Regions from separate parts of the Cobetia sp. 4B genome, predicted to be linked through region 2. Evidence: riboswitches for the same ligand, from Rfam matches in the RefSeq annotation. Region 2 holds a riboswitch; the other holds the start of a gene.
The links. A riboswitch is a leader RNA that binds a small molecule or an ion and turns the genes downstream of it on or off. The one in region 2 is predicted to bind thiamine pyrophosphate.
Positions count from the first base shown of each region.

Region 1: linked by a shared signal. The riboswitch ahead of tenA (thiaminase II) and the one ahead of H2O77_RS06245 (ABC transporter ATP-binding protein) in region 2 are both predicted to bind thiamine pyrophosphate.

Region 1 covers NZ_CP059843.1:3,261,603-3,267,711, reverse strand. The annotation lists gene thiC (phosphomethylpyrimidine synthase ThiC) at 1-686, opposite strand, end outside; TPP riboswitch at 813-953, opposite strand; gene tenA (thiaminase II) at 1,113-1,772, opposite strand; TPP riboswitch at 1,919-2,045, opposite strand; gene H2O77_RS13510 (TIGR04282 family arsenosugar biosynthesis glycosyltransferase) at 2,199-2,873, opposite strand; gene H2O77_RS13505 (TIGR04283 family arsenosugar biosynthesis glycosyltransferase) at 2,917-3,627, opposite strand; gene H2O77_RS13500 (sugar dehydrogenase) at 4,183-5,544, opposite strand; gene H2O77_RS13495 (lysophospholipid acyltransferase family protein) at 5,615-6,109, opposite strand, start outside.
Region 2 covers NZ_CP059843.1:1,453,295-1,459,403, forward strand. The annotation lists gene H2O77_RS06230 (MFS transporter) at 1-262, shown strand, start outside; gene H2O77_RS06235 (ABC transporter substrate-binding protein) at 399-1,703, opposite strand; gene H2O77_RS06240 (ABC transporter permease) at 1,850-2,617, opposite strand; gene H2O77_RS06245 (ABC transporter ATP-binding protein) at 2,614-3,366, opposite strand; TPP riboswitch at 3,425-3,538, opposite strand; gene H2O77_RS06250 (hypothetical protein) at 3,724-4,689, shown strand; gene H2O77_RS06255 (potassium/proton antiporter) at 4,827-6,109, shown strand, end outside.

The DNA of each region.
Region 1 (6,109 bases), 1.8 Mb from region 2:
GGCAGGTTGGCGCCGAAGCTGTGGCCCGGGTGCTGATGGCCCAGAATGCTCTCGACGGATTCGCTGCCCTGATATTCCTCACGCAGCGCGATACGACGCTGATTCTCGCGAATCGCGATGTATTCCATCTCCGGCGTGATGATGCCCTGGCGCGCATAGTGCAGCTGGGTGACATTCTTGCCCGGCAGGGCACGACGCGGGCGGTGGTCCAGCTCGAAGCGCAGGGACGACAGGCGCAGGTCGGCCTGGCGCACGCGGCCATATTCACTGCTCAGCTGATTGAGCTGTTCGGTATCACCGCGCTCCTCGATCCACTGCTCGCGCAGCGGCGCCAGACCCCGGCGGATGTCGATCTCGACCGCCGGATCGGTGTAGGGGCCGGAGGTATCGTAGACGACGATCGGCGGGTTCTCTTCCAGACCGCTGGAGGTCTGGGTCGGCGAGCAGCCGATCTCGCGCATGGGCACGCGGATGTCCGGGCGGGAGCCTTCGATATAGATCTTGCGCGAGCCGCTCAGCGGCGCGATGGCGGCAGCGTCGACCTGTGCTTCGCTGGCGAGATGGCGGCTGCCATCCTTGCGACCGGCACGCGCGCGTGCCTTGGGGGCAGCCTCAGGCTGCGAGGCGAGCGGTGACTCGGCGGCGTTGGTGGCTTGCGGGTCTTGTGTCGTCGGGGCAGTGCTCATGCAGGTCTCCTCAAAGGGCGACGTCACGGCTGACGTCATCATGGGAAGACCGTGCGCAGGGAGAGGATGGTCGTCGCCGACTCCTTGCCAGCAGGTGGCCCGGGAGCGAGGCGGCCGCGCGCAGCGGCTGGCCATCAGCTTGATTCCTACGCCGGTCCTAACCGGTTCAGGTTCCACGGGACCCCTTGCTGGCAAGCTCGCGCGTCAGGGCGGCGAAGCATGCATGCAGGATCTCAGCCGGTTCCACCGGCACCCCGTCAAGCGTGTTCAGATTTCAATGCGAGAGGGTGTTGCCCGAAGCGTCAGGCTTGCCCCGGGGAGCGTTCTCGCATCCAGGCTCTGTTGGCCTGTCAGTCGTGCCATCCATGGGGATGGCGTCATCCCGAGCGGCTCATGGCGAGCGCCGGGACGTCAGTCTGTGATGCCTCAAGCGCGATCGAGGCCCATCTGCCAGAAGTCGATCTCGAGTCGCGTGGCGTCCCGGAAGACATCGACCAGTTCACCCAGTCGGCGCTCCGAGACCTCCGAGAGTCGCGCATCCAGCCATTCACGTTCGGCTTCGACGGCTTCCTTGAAGTCATCGCTTGAGTACATCGCGATCCAGTCCGCGTACGGGTTGTTCTCGATCTCGGTGGTGTCCTGATCGAGCAGCCACTCGGCGATCTCGCCGTAGCCGATCAGGCAGGGCGCGAGCGCCACGTGCAGATCGAGCAGGTCGCCGCGCTGGCCGCAATCGAGCACGTAACGGGTATAGGCCAGGGTGGCGCGGGATTCCGGCAGCTCGCTCAGGTCATCCTCGCTGATGCCCCACTCGCTGCAGTAGCCGATATGTAGATCGAGCTCGGTATTGAGGATGGTGTCCAGACTGGCGGTGGCCTGACGCAGCTCCGCGAGGGTGCGGCTCTTGTAGGCGGCCAGCGCCCAGGCGCGCGCGAAGTGGATCAGGAACAGGTAGTCCTGCTGCAGGTAATGGCGGAAGGACTCCTCCGGCAGACGACCTTCGCCCAGCTGGCGAACGAAGTCGTGCTCGAGATAGTCACGCCATTCCTCGGCGCAGGCACTGGTCAGGTCGTTGAAACTAGGCATGACGCATCCCTCGGTGAGCGTGCTGACGACCCGTGATGGGGCGACAGGTCTCTGGCGCAAGCGTGGCCAGTACCGGAACAGGAGCAGGGGAAAAGCAGGGGAGGTGCCGACAGTCACCTTGAGAAAGTGGTGACGATATCGAGTGGCATCGCTTCGCGCTTGATCCCTACGCCGGTACTAGCCGGATCAGGTTCGGCGGGATCGTCATTCACGCAAGGACATCGCTTGCGCATGACATCTCAGCCGGTCTTACCGGCACCCCGTCAAGCTGTGACATATGAGTCACGATGCAGCGAGTGTAACAGCCCTGCGGCGCAGAAGAAGGGCAGTGTGAGCAAAAATGCATACGACTTTGGGAGGCATGCCGAACGTGTGAAGAGCCTCAAGCGGGTTTGTAGAAAGCCATGAGCGGGTTCATGGACAGCCTCAAGCGGCAAGGTCGGCCATGAGTGCCGGCAGGTGGCGCGACAGTCGCGCAAGGTCACGCGGCTCATCGACATCCCAGCTGGTCGGCAGGCAAGCGGCCGTTCTCCCGGCCCGGGCCAGCAGCTCCAGAGTGTCCCGGCAGACATGGGCATGACTCCAGCGGGGCAGCAGAAAGGCTTGCGGGCAGGGCGCCTTGAGGCCGATCAAGCCATAGCCGCCATCGTCGGTGGGCTGCAGCACCGCGTCGTGAGTGCGCAGTCTGTGGGCTGCCTCGCGCAGCCGCTGGCTGTCCAGCGCCGGCAGGTCGGAGCCCATCAGCAACACCGGCCCCTCGGGCAGGTGTCGGGCCATGGCCCGGGACATTCGCTCACCGAGCTCCCCCTGTGGCTGTGCCTCGAAGGTGAGGTCGGCAGAGGCATCGACAACGCTTCGCAGCCGGGCTTCCAGCGCTGCTCTTAGAGCCGCCTGTTCAGGTGCCTGACTCGTCGACTCGGCAGAGGGCGTCAGCATCACCACGACCTTGCCGAGGCGAGCGGCGCAGGCGTGGTCAACGATATGGCTCAGCATCCGCGCATAGAGTCGAGCTGCGCCCTCGGGGCCGAGTGCGGGGATCAGGCGTGTCTTGCAGTGGCCGGCGATGGGCAGGCGACCGAAGATGATGAGAGTCGGGCGCATCCCTGACGCGGCATCAGCTGTGGGCAAGGTAGGCAACGCCGTATCACGCATGGGGCATGCCGCGCTGCTCACAGGCCTGCGCCGCGGCGCGATAGCCGTAGAGGCGTGCCAGACGTGCAGGGGAGACGCCACACCAGGCCGCCAGCCGCAGCCCCCACATCTTGACGATGGTGCGCCAGACGCCGTGGGTCTCCCAGCGCCGACCGCTGGTGGTAACGCGCGCAGTCAGGTTCATTGGCGGGGTCAGATGCTTGAGCTGGGCACTCAGCCAGACATCTTCCATCAGTGGCATGTCGGCAAAGCCGCCGATGGCCTCGAAGGTCGAGCGCTGCACGAACTGGGTCTGGTCGCCCGTGCTGATGCTGGTCAGCCGCGAGCGCAGATTCATCATGGCGGCGATCATCGGTAACCACGGCGACTCGCCCTTGATGCTGACATCGAAGCGGCCCCAGTCGCTGCGGCGATGTGTCGTGACGGCCTCTTTCAGCAATGCCAGCGCATTGTCGGGCAAGTCGGTATCGGCATGCAGAAACAGCAGCCATTCTCCGCGTGCACGTGCGGCTCCGGCATTCATCTGGCGTGCCCGGCCCGGCTCACTGTTCAGCACGACATCACACAGCGGTCGGGCCAGTGAGGGGGTGCCATCCGTCGAGCCACCATCCACCACGATCACTTCACAGTCCCCGCCCGCGCGCAGGCGACTCAGGGCAATCAGGGTTTGCACGATGCCGGCTGCCTCGTCATGCACCGGCATCACGATGCTCAGCCAGGGAGCGCGCGTCAGGTCCGTGCATGTGCTCGACAGGGAGTCCCGGCTGGCGGGCGTCCGTGATGCTGGGGGTGGCGGCTGGTTCATGGCGGCAGGCTCCGACGATGGCGTATTCGTTGGATCATACGCAGGAGTTCGTAGGCTGGATGCACGGGCGAGAGACGCTCTCTCAACGCGTCATCGTTCATTAAACGCTTGGCGTTGACCCAGTGTCGCTCCATGGCCACACAATGCCTAGCTGGCCATTGGGTGCATGCGAGGGCACAGGACTACATTTCTGTAATTCGAAGGCGGGGCATGCAAGGCAGGTTTTCTGAGTCTGCAGCAGGCAAGCGCGCACTCATTGGCCCTATTTATAGGCACTGTCCATAGGCCCTATTCACAGGCCCTCTGCCAGGCAGCTCCTGGAAAGAGAGCCTGAAGAGAGTGCTTGGAGAAGAGGGCTTGGGGAGAGGGCCCGGACAGAGGGCTTGGAGAGCGCACGTGACCAAGGGCCAGGGCCTCGCTTCTCAAAAGCCCGTTCTGCTGGAGGTCAGGCCATCAATCGAAGGTGAGGCGATAGAGGCCAGCCGCGCCGCTATCCGAGGTGAAGTACAGGCTGCCATCAGGGCCGAACAGGACATCGAGCGGGCGAATCCAGCGCTGACCGCTGCTGCTGTCCTGCAGACCGGTCAGCACTGGCACCAGGCGTGCTTCAGTGTCTGGCGTCGCCAGCTTGAGGCCCAGCAGGCGAGGCTCACGGCGGCTGGCCGGGGCACCCGCGGCGTTGCCGGAGGGCGCCGTGCCCCAGCTGCCGTGGACTGCCACCACGACATCAATGTCAGAAGACAATGGGTGCTCTGGTGGTACCACCGCGATTCCCATCGGTGCACTGCGAGCGGGGATCTCGGCCAGCGGCGCTGCAATCTCGTCACGCTCACGCGGTGAATCGCTCGTGATGCAGTCATCCGCCTGCCAGCGGCCATCGACCCACTGATACCAGGGCATGCCATGGAAGCTGCCTTCGCGGGCAGCAACCACCAGCTCGCGAGGTTGCTCATAGCCCCAGTGGTCGGGCCCGTTGTTGGTGGCCAGCAGACGCGGCTCATCTTCCATGCCCAGCTGCCAGGCGAGGCCTACCGGGTTGCGCAGTCCGCTGGCCCAGGGCTGCCAGTGCGGCGCATCGCCGGATTCCTCAAGGCGCAGCACGCCGCCGCGGCGTTCACTGAAGGAGTAGCCCTGCTCGCTGCCGGCAAGGTATTGATTCGAGCAATTGCCCTGGATGCCCAGCGCCAGATAGAGGCCACCATCCGGCCCGAGACTCAAGGTGCGCGAGTTATGGCCGCCGCCGCCGGGCAGCGCGATCAGCTCACGAAAGTCATCGCGGGTGAGAGATTCGCCGGGTGAATAGTCGGCGACCAGCAAGGCCGCAGTGGTCGCGACGTAGAGCTTGTCGCCGCGCACCACCAGCGAGTGAGGGTAGCCCGACAGTTCGACCAGCGTCTTCACGGCAGAGAGGTTGCCGTCCGGCGTCAGCTGAGCGCGATAGACACGCTCGGCCCGCGAGCCGATCAGCAGCTCGCCAGCATCAGTGAGATGCAGCATGCGTGGACTGTCGAGCGAGGCCAGCCGCTCGAGCGCGGCGCCCTCAGGCAGCTTGAGCGCAGGGGCATCGCTGGGCACTTGCTGAGCGCTCACCAGCGACAGTGAGGAAGCGGCATCTGTCTCTGCCTGGGCTGGCAGAGACAATGCGAGACAGGCCGCCGCGGCGCCTGTGACCAGGCGTGTCGCCACACTTGTTGCCAACCTTGTCGCCAAGCCTGTCACCAGACTTGCCGGCAGGCGTGTCGATACCGCCCGGGATAGTGAGGGGCGACGGGGCGGTGCGCTTGTGAGGTGAGCGGCGTGAGTCTCGATCGGCATCCTTGCCTCCTGTCATTGAGCCATGCGCATTCAGTCTGGGAGCTGATGGCCTGATCCGCCAGTGCTGCCCTCAGCCGCGCTTGCTGGCCTTGCGGCGATGCTTGAAGTAGCGGCGCCAGCCCTTGAGCGAGAAGAAGGAGTAGGTGCGCGCATAGAAGCGGGCTTTCTGCCAGCCCGGTTGTTGCTCCATTTCCTGCGGGCTCTTGCGCCAGCGCTTGTATTCCCACTGATACTGGGCCGGCGCCAAGGCGATCGCCGCTTCCACCGAGGCATTCACCCCGCGTGCCGAGGCGACTTCCTCTTCGCAATAGACACCCTCATCCGCAGCGAGGAAGTGGATGGCGAAGCCATGGCCATCTTCCAGCCGCTGGGCGACACCGGTGACGACGCGCGCATCGGTTCTCGCCACCAGCTTGGGCAGCAGGGTAGCGGTATAGGCGGGGCGGCCATAGAAGTCGGCGAAGACGCCGCTGCCACGGCCCGGCTCCTGATCCGGCAGTATGCCGATCGCTTCGGCGCGCTTGAGTGCCTTGAGCAAGGCAGCGACGCCACGCGAGTTGGTGGG
Region 2 (6,109 bases):
CTCGTCGGCGCGGCGTGTGACCCAGAATACGCTCAACAGCTTCATTCCCGCCGACCACGAGCGAGCGGCCTTCACCAGCACCCAGAGTGCCGTGCAGCATCTGAGCTCCGCCGCCGGCAGCTATGTGGGCGCCGGACTGTTGGTCAGCACCCCGAGCGGCGCGTTGGAAGGCATGCCGTTGCTGGTCGCGGTGCTGATGATCGCGCTGGTGATCCAGCCGCTGCAGATTCTGTGGCTGTCGCGTCGCCTGGCACGCCGCTAGCGCTTGTCAAATAGGCACAAGACGGCGAGAGCGAGCCGGTCCTGAACCCAAAACGCCCTGTCGGAATCTCCGACAGGGCGTTTTGCATGGGGCGCGCAAGCGCTCAGCGTTTCAAGAGCTCTGGGCGCTCAACGCCTCAGGGCGCGTTGACGTCGACGGCCAGATGGCTCAGCGACTGGCGCTTCTTGATCATGCCGCGTTCGAACAGGAAGTCCTCGAAGTCACGGTAGCGGCCGGCATCCAGCGCGGCAGGACGCAGCGCGAAGCGCGGCAGGGTGGCGTACCAGGCTTCCTTGTTGAGCTCGGTATCCAGTGCCGGATCGGAGTCGCGGAACATCTCCCAGCCCTGGTCCGGGTGATTGATGATCCAGGCGGTGGCCTCGCCGACGGCGGCGAGGAAGCCGGCGTACTGGGCCTGCTTGCGCTCGTAGCTGTCGCTGTTGGCGACGAAGATCAGCTCGTCATAGGTCGGCACGCCTTCTTCCTCGATGTAGAAGGCGCGGCCCTTGACGCCTTCCTGGGCCATCTGGGCCAGCTCGAAGTTGCGGAAGGCGCCGGTGACGGCATCGACCTTGCGCGTCAGCAGTGACGGCGTCAGCGAGAAGTTGACGTTGGTCAGCGTGATGTCATCCAGCGTCAGGCCGCTGTGCTGCAGCATGGTGGAGAGCAGCACTTCCTCGACACCGCCGACCGAGTAGCCGACCCGCTTGCCCTTGAGGTCGGCGATCGACTGGATGTCGCTGTCGGCGCGCACCACCACCACATTCAGCGGCGTGGCGACCAGGGTGCCGATACGCACCAGTGGCAGACCCTGATCGATCTGCAGGTGCAGCTGCGGCTGATAGCTGATGGCGATGTCGACGCGCTCGGCGGCGGCCAGCTTGGGCGGCACGCTCGGGTCGGCGGGAGCGATCAGCTCGACATCAAGGCCGTGCTTCTTGAACAGGCCCAGCTCCTGCGCCAGCACCAGCGGGGCGTGGCCGGGGTTGGTGTACCAGTCGAGCATGACCTTGAACTGCGTCAGCGGCTTCTCGGCGGTGGCAGCGTCCTTGGTAGCGTCATTGGCGGCGCCCTTTGAGTCAGCATCAGCGCTCTGTTCGTCGCTGGCGGCTGGCGGGGCATCCGCGGCCGGTTCAGCACCGTTCTTCGCCTGTTCGGCGGCGCCGGCGGTCGCTTCCACGGCTTCCTGGCTTGCCACCGGCGCGGAGGCGGCCGAGTCGCCGTTCACTCCGACCTCGGCCTGCTGAGCGACGATTTCCGGCGCTGACTGGGTGCTGGTGGCGGCTTCTGCCTCGGCGGCGTGGGCCGACATGGCGGTGGCTGGCAGGCTGCTCAGGCACAGCGTGGTCAGCAGGGTGGCGAAGGCGGTGGACAGCAGCGAGGCACGTGGTGAACGTGTCGGCTGCGCTTTGCGCCGTGGCGCCGATGACGAAAGAGACATGGCGGAGTTCCTTGTGATCACAGGGTAGTGGTGCTGCCGTTCGTGGGCGGCAGTCGTCAGGCTCATGCAATTTGTGTCGAGCGTCGTTGCGTCTTTCGGTTACGCGATCTTGCGGTCTTGCGGTAGTTACTCGAAGCCCCGGCGTGTCAGCTCAGGCGTGTCAGCCGGTCGCGGTGCCAGGGCATCAGGGCGCGCAGCAGCGCATCCAGCGAGAAATAGAGCAGCAGGGAGAAGGCGACCAGCACCAGCAGGGCGGCGAACATCAGGTCGATTTCCATGCGCGCGTTGGCGTTGAGCATCAGATAGCCCAGCCCCTGACTGGCACCGGCCCATTCCCCGATGACGGCGCCGATGGGGGCGGCGGTCGCGGCCATGCGTATGCCGGAGGCCAGTGCCGGCAGCGCGGCGGGCAGCTGGATGTGGATCAGTCGGCGCCATGGGCTGGCACCCAGGGTATGGGCAAGATCCAGCCAGCCCTGCTGGGTCTGACGCAGGCCGTCGTAGCCGGTGGAGGCGACCGGGAAATAGATGATCAGCGTCGCCATCACCACCTTGGACAGCATGTCATAGCCGAGCCACAGCACCAGCAGCGGCGCGATCGCGAATAGCGGTATCACCTGACTGATCAGCAGCATCGGCAGCAGCGTGCGGCGCAGGCGGGGAATGAAGGCCAGCGCCAGCGCGGTGGCAAGGCCGAGCAGAATGCCCAGCACCAGCCCGGCCAGTATCTCGCTGATGGTGACGCCAGCGTGATGGGCCAGCAGCGGCGCCTTCTCGATCAGCACCTCGAGCACGGCCTGCGGCGTGGGCAGAATGTAGGGCGGTACGGCGGTAACGGCAATGATCAGCTGCCAAAGCCCCAGCAGGAGCAGCGCGCTGATGACGAGGTGACGCATGGCGTGCAGACGTTTCATGCGGCCTCCTCGCTATCACGCAGGCGGGCGATCAGTTGTGCCTGCGCCGCTGGCAGGGCCGGGTCATCCAGCGGCACCGGGCGTGCGGCGCCAAGCCCCGGCAGGCGTTCCAGCTCGGCGCCGTGGCCCGGGAGGCTCGAGGGGCGCAGCACCAGCAGTTGATCGGCGAGGCGCAATGCCTCCAGCGGGTCATGGGTCACCATTAGGACGGTGCGGCCCTTGAGCAGGCGGCTGGCCAGATCATGCAGCTCCAGACGGGTAATGGCATCCACCGCCGAGAACGGCTCGTCCATCATCACGACCGGCGCCTGCTGGTAGAGCGTGCGGGCGAGGGCGACGCGCTGGCGCTGACCGCCGGAGAGGGCGTCCGGCCAGGCCTGCTCACGGCCCTCAAGCCCGACCGCGGCCAGCAGCTCATGGGCAAGCTTGCGATTGCGCGGCCGTCGGCGCAGGTCATCGCCCAGCCACAGGTTGTCGATGACGCGCCGCCACGGCAGCAGCAGGTCCTGCTGCGCCATCCAGGCCACGCGGTCGGTCAGCGGCTGACCGTCATCGGTGGCGAGGTCGAGCTGGTGGAGATCTGACATTTCCAGGCCGGCCAGCAGGCGCAGCAGCGAACTCTTGCCGCAGCCGGAGCGTCCCAGCAGTGCCGTCCAGCTACCGGCTTCCAGACGCGCGGAGATATCGCGGAACAGCGTGTGGCCGGCGTAATCGATTCGTGCGTTGTTGAGGGTGAGTCCCAGCGACACAGGCAATTCCGTGGTCAGGCGGCGTGCCGGCAGGAGGAAGCAGGTGACGCGCCGTGCAGGGCACGCGTCGGGGATTCCCTCCGCCGGTATCAACCGGATCAGGTTCCAGGGGTTGTCGCGCGACGTATCGCTGCGGCTCTCAGCCCATCCTCGGGCACCCCCATCCAGGTCGACAGTGTAACGTCACTCTCTTGCCGGTGTCTTGTCCGACGCGGGTCAGGGGCGGGGGGCGGGTCCGGTGAGCAGGGCAGAGGTGGGCAGGGCAGAGGTGGCGTGCGAAACGGACTATGCCGATGTGCCACGCCTTGGGTATGCTGAGGTTTACTGTAACAAGACGTGTAGCCCTAGGAGATCATCATGCCCGACACACCGGATCTCTCGACCTGTTCCAGTTATCCCGTTCCCCCACGGCGGCCGAGTACGGCTGAGGCCGTGGGCGAGCCGCGTCCCGTGCCCAGGGGCTGGCCCGAGGAGTCACTGACCCGACGGCTCTCGACCTATCTGGGTCAACCGCTCGAGCCGCTGGCACTCGCCTGGCCGGATAGCGCCAACTGGCTATGGCGCCAGCGTGGCGGCACGCCCGGCCTCATCAAGCTGGCGCGCACCGGCCCAGACCATGACCCCTTCTGGCGCGCCATGCGCGGGGTCTTCGGTGCCGATCGCTGGGCGACGCCGGAGGGCCTGACGCGACTGGCGGGCGCCTTGCCCGCGCGCCTGCCGATTCCGCCACTGCCCCTGACCTTTCTGGGGCGCCTCGATGGCGCGCCCATCTGGCATCTGCCGTGGTCCAGCGGGCAGCCGAGTGATCTCAGCATTACCTTCTGTGAGCTGCTCGGCGACCAGCTCGGTCGCCTGCATCAGGACACGGTGTCGGGCTTCGGCCAGCCGCTGGCGCAGCCGATGCCGCTGTTGCACTGGAATACCCGCGTCACGCGCTTTCTCGCCCATCACCCGCGTCGCGCGGAGCTTGGCACGCTGCTCAAGCGCACCTTCCCGGCACCGACTCGCGCGGTGTGGTGTCTGCCGGACATGCGCGCCGATCAATATCTGTGCGCCGCCACTGGCTGGGTATGGAGCGATTGGGAGGCGCTGGTGTGGGCCCCGATCGAGTTCGACTGGGCGCTGGTGGAGTTGCTGCTGGAAACGCCGGAGCAGCGTCAGGCCTTCATGAAGGGCTATTCGCGCCATGGGCGCATGATCGATCTCGATGGCCAGCGTGAGCTGTGTCGTGCGCTGTTGTGGGCGATGGAGGCCTTCGGTCCGCGGTCTTATGCTGAGCTTGCGGCAGCCCCTGCCTGGGTCTCGCCGCGCAGCCTGGCGTGAAATCCGCGTGCTGCACGCTGCAAGTACATGAAAGGTGTGAAATTTCTCTGCAGCCCCATCGCTGACATGGAATACTGTGGGTGAGTCGTCGTGGACGTCACTCGAGATCTGATGTAGGGCTTGGCGGGGGAGCACTCGTGGTAGAGAACCTGAATTATTATTTCTTGCTGGCAGGCACGCTGATCGCCTTGAGCGTGTTGGCCAGCCGCGTCTCGGCGCGTCTTGGCATGCCGCTGCTACTGCTGTTCCTCGGCCTTGGCATGCTGGCGGGTGAAGATGGCGTGCTGGGTATCCAGTTCGATGACGCCTCGTCCGCTTACATGATCGGTAATCTGGCGCTGGCGCTCATCCTGCTCGATGGCGGCCTGCGCACGCGGCTGTCCACGTTTCGTGCCGGCCTGAAACCGGCACTGGTGCTGGCCACCGTCGGGGTCTTCATGACCAGCGGCCTGGTGGGCCTTCTGGCCATGTGGCTGTTTGATCTCACCCTGATCGAAGGCCTGCTGGTCGGGGCCATCGTCGGCTCCACCGATGCCGCGGCGGTCTTCTCGCTGCTGGGCGGTCAGGGCGTTCACCTCAATGAGCGTGTCGGTGCGACGCTGGAAATCGAGTCCGGCACCAACGACCCGATGGCGATCTTCCTGACCATCACGCTGGCCGAGATTCTGACCGGTCAGCTCTCCGGCGTCGCGTCGGGCATCATGAGCTTCCTGCTGCAGTTCGGTGTCGGCGCCGCCATGGGGATCGCCGGCGGCTGGCTGATCGCCCGTCTGATGCGCTATCTGGACCTCGCGCCCGGCCTCTATTCGCTGCTGGCGCTGGCGCTGGGCCTGAGCCTCTTCGCCACCACCAACGAGATGGGTGGCAGCGGTTTCCTTGCCATCTATCTGTGTGGCCTGATGATCGGCAATCACCCCGGGCGGCATCTGGAGCACATCCTGCCGGTGCATGATGGTATGGCGCATCTCTCGCAGATCGTGCTGTTCCTGATGCTGGGCCTTTTGGTCTCGCCCTCGACCATGCTGCAGTTCGCGCTGCCGGCCGCCATCCTCAGCGTGGCGCTGATTCTGGTGGTGCGCCCGCTGGCGGTCATCCTGTGTCTCAAGCCGTTCTTCCGCTTCCGCTGGCGCGAGCTGTGGTTCATCAGCTGGGTCGGGCTGCGAGGGGCGGTGCCGATCGTGCTGGCGATCTTCCCGGTGATCACCGGGGTCGAGAATGCCGGTCTCTACTTCAATGTCGCCTTCTTCGTGGTCATCATCTCGCTGCTGGTGCAGGGCTCGTCGCTGGCGCCGATGGCGCGCAAGCTGCGGGTGGTGGTGCCGCCGGGCGCACAGCCCAGTCGCCGCAACCTGCTCGGCATCATGCCGGTCAATGACTACGAGATGCTGGTCTATCGCGTCGACAACACGGCGCTGGAAGG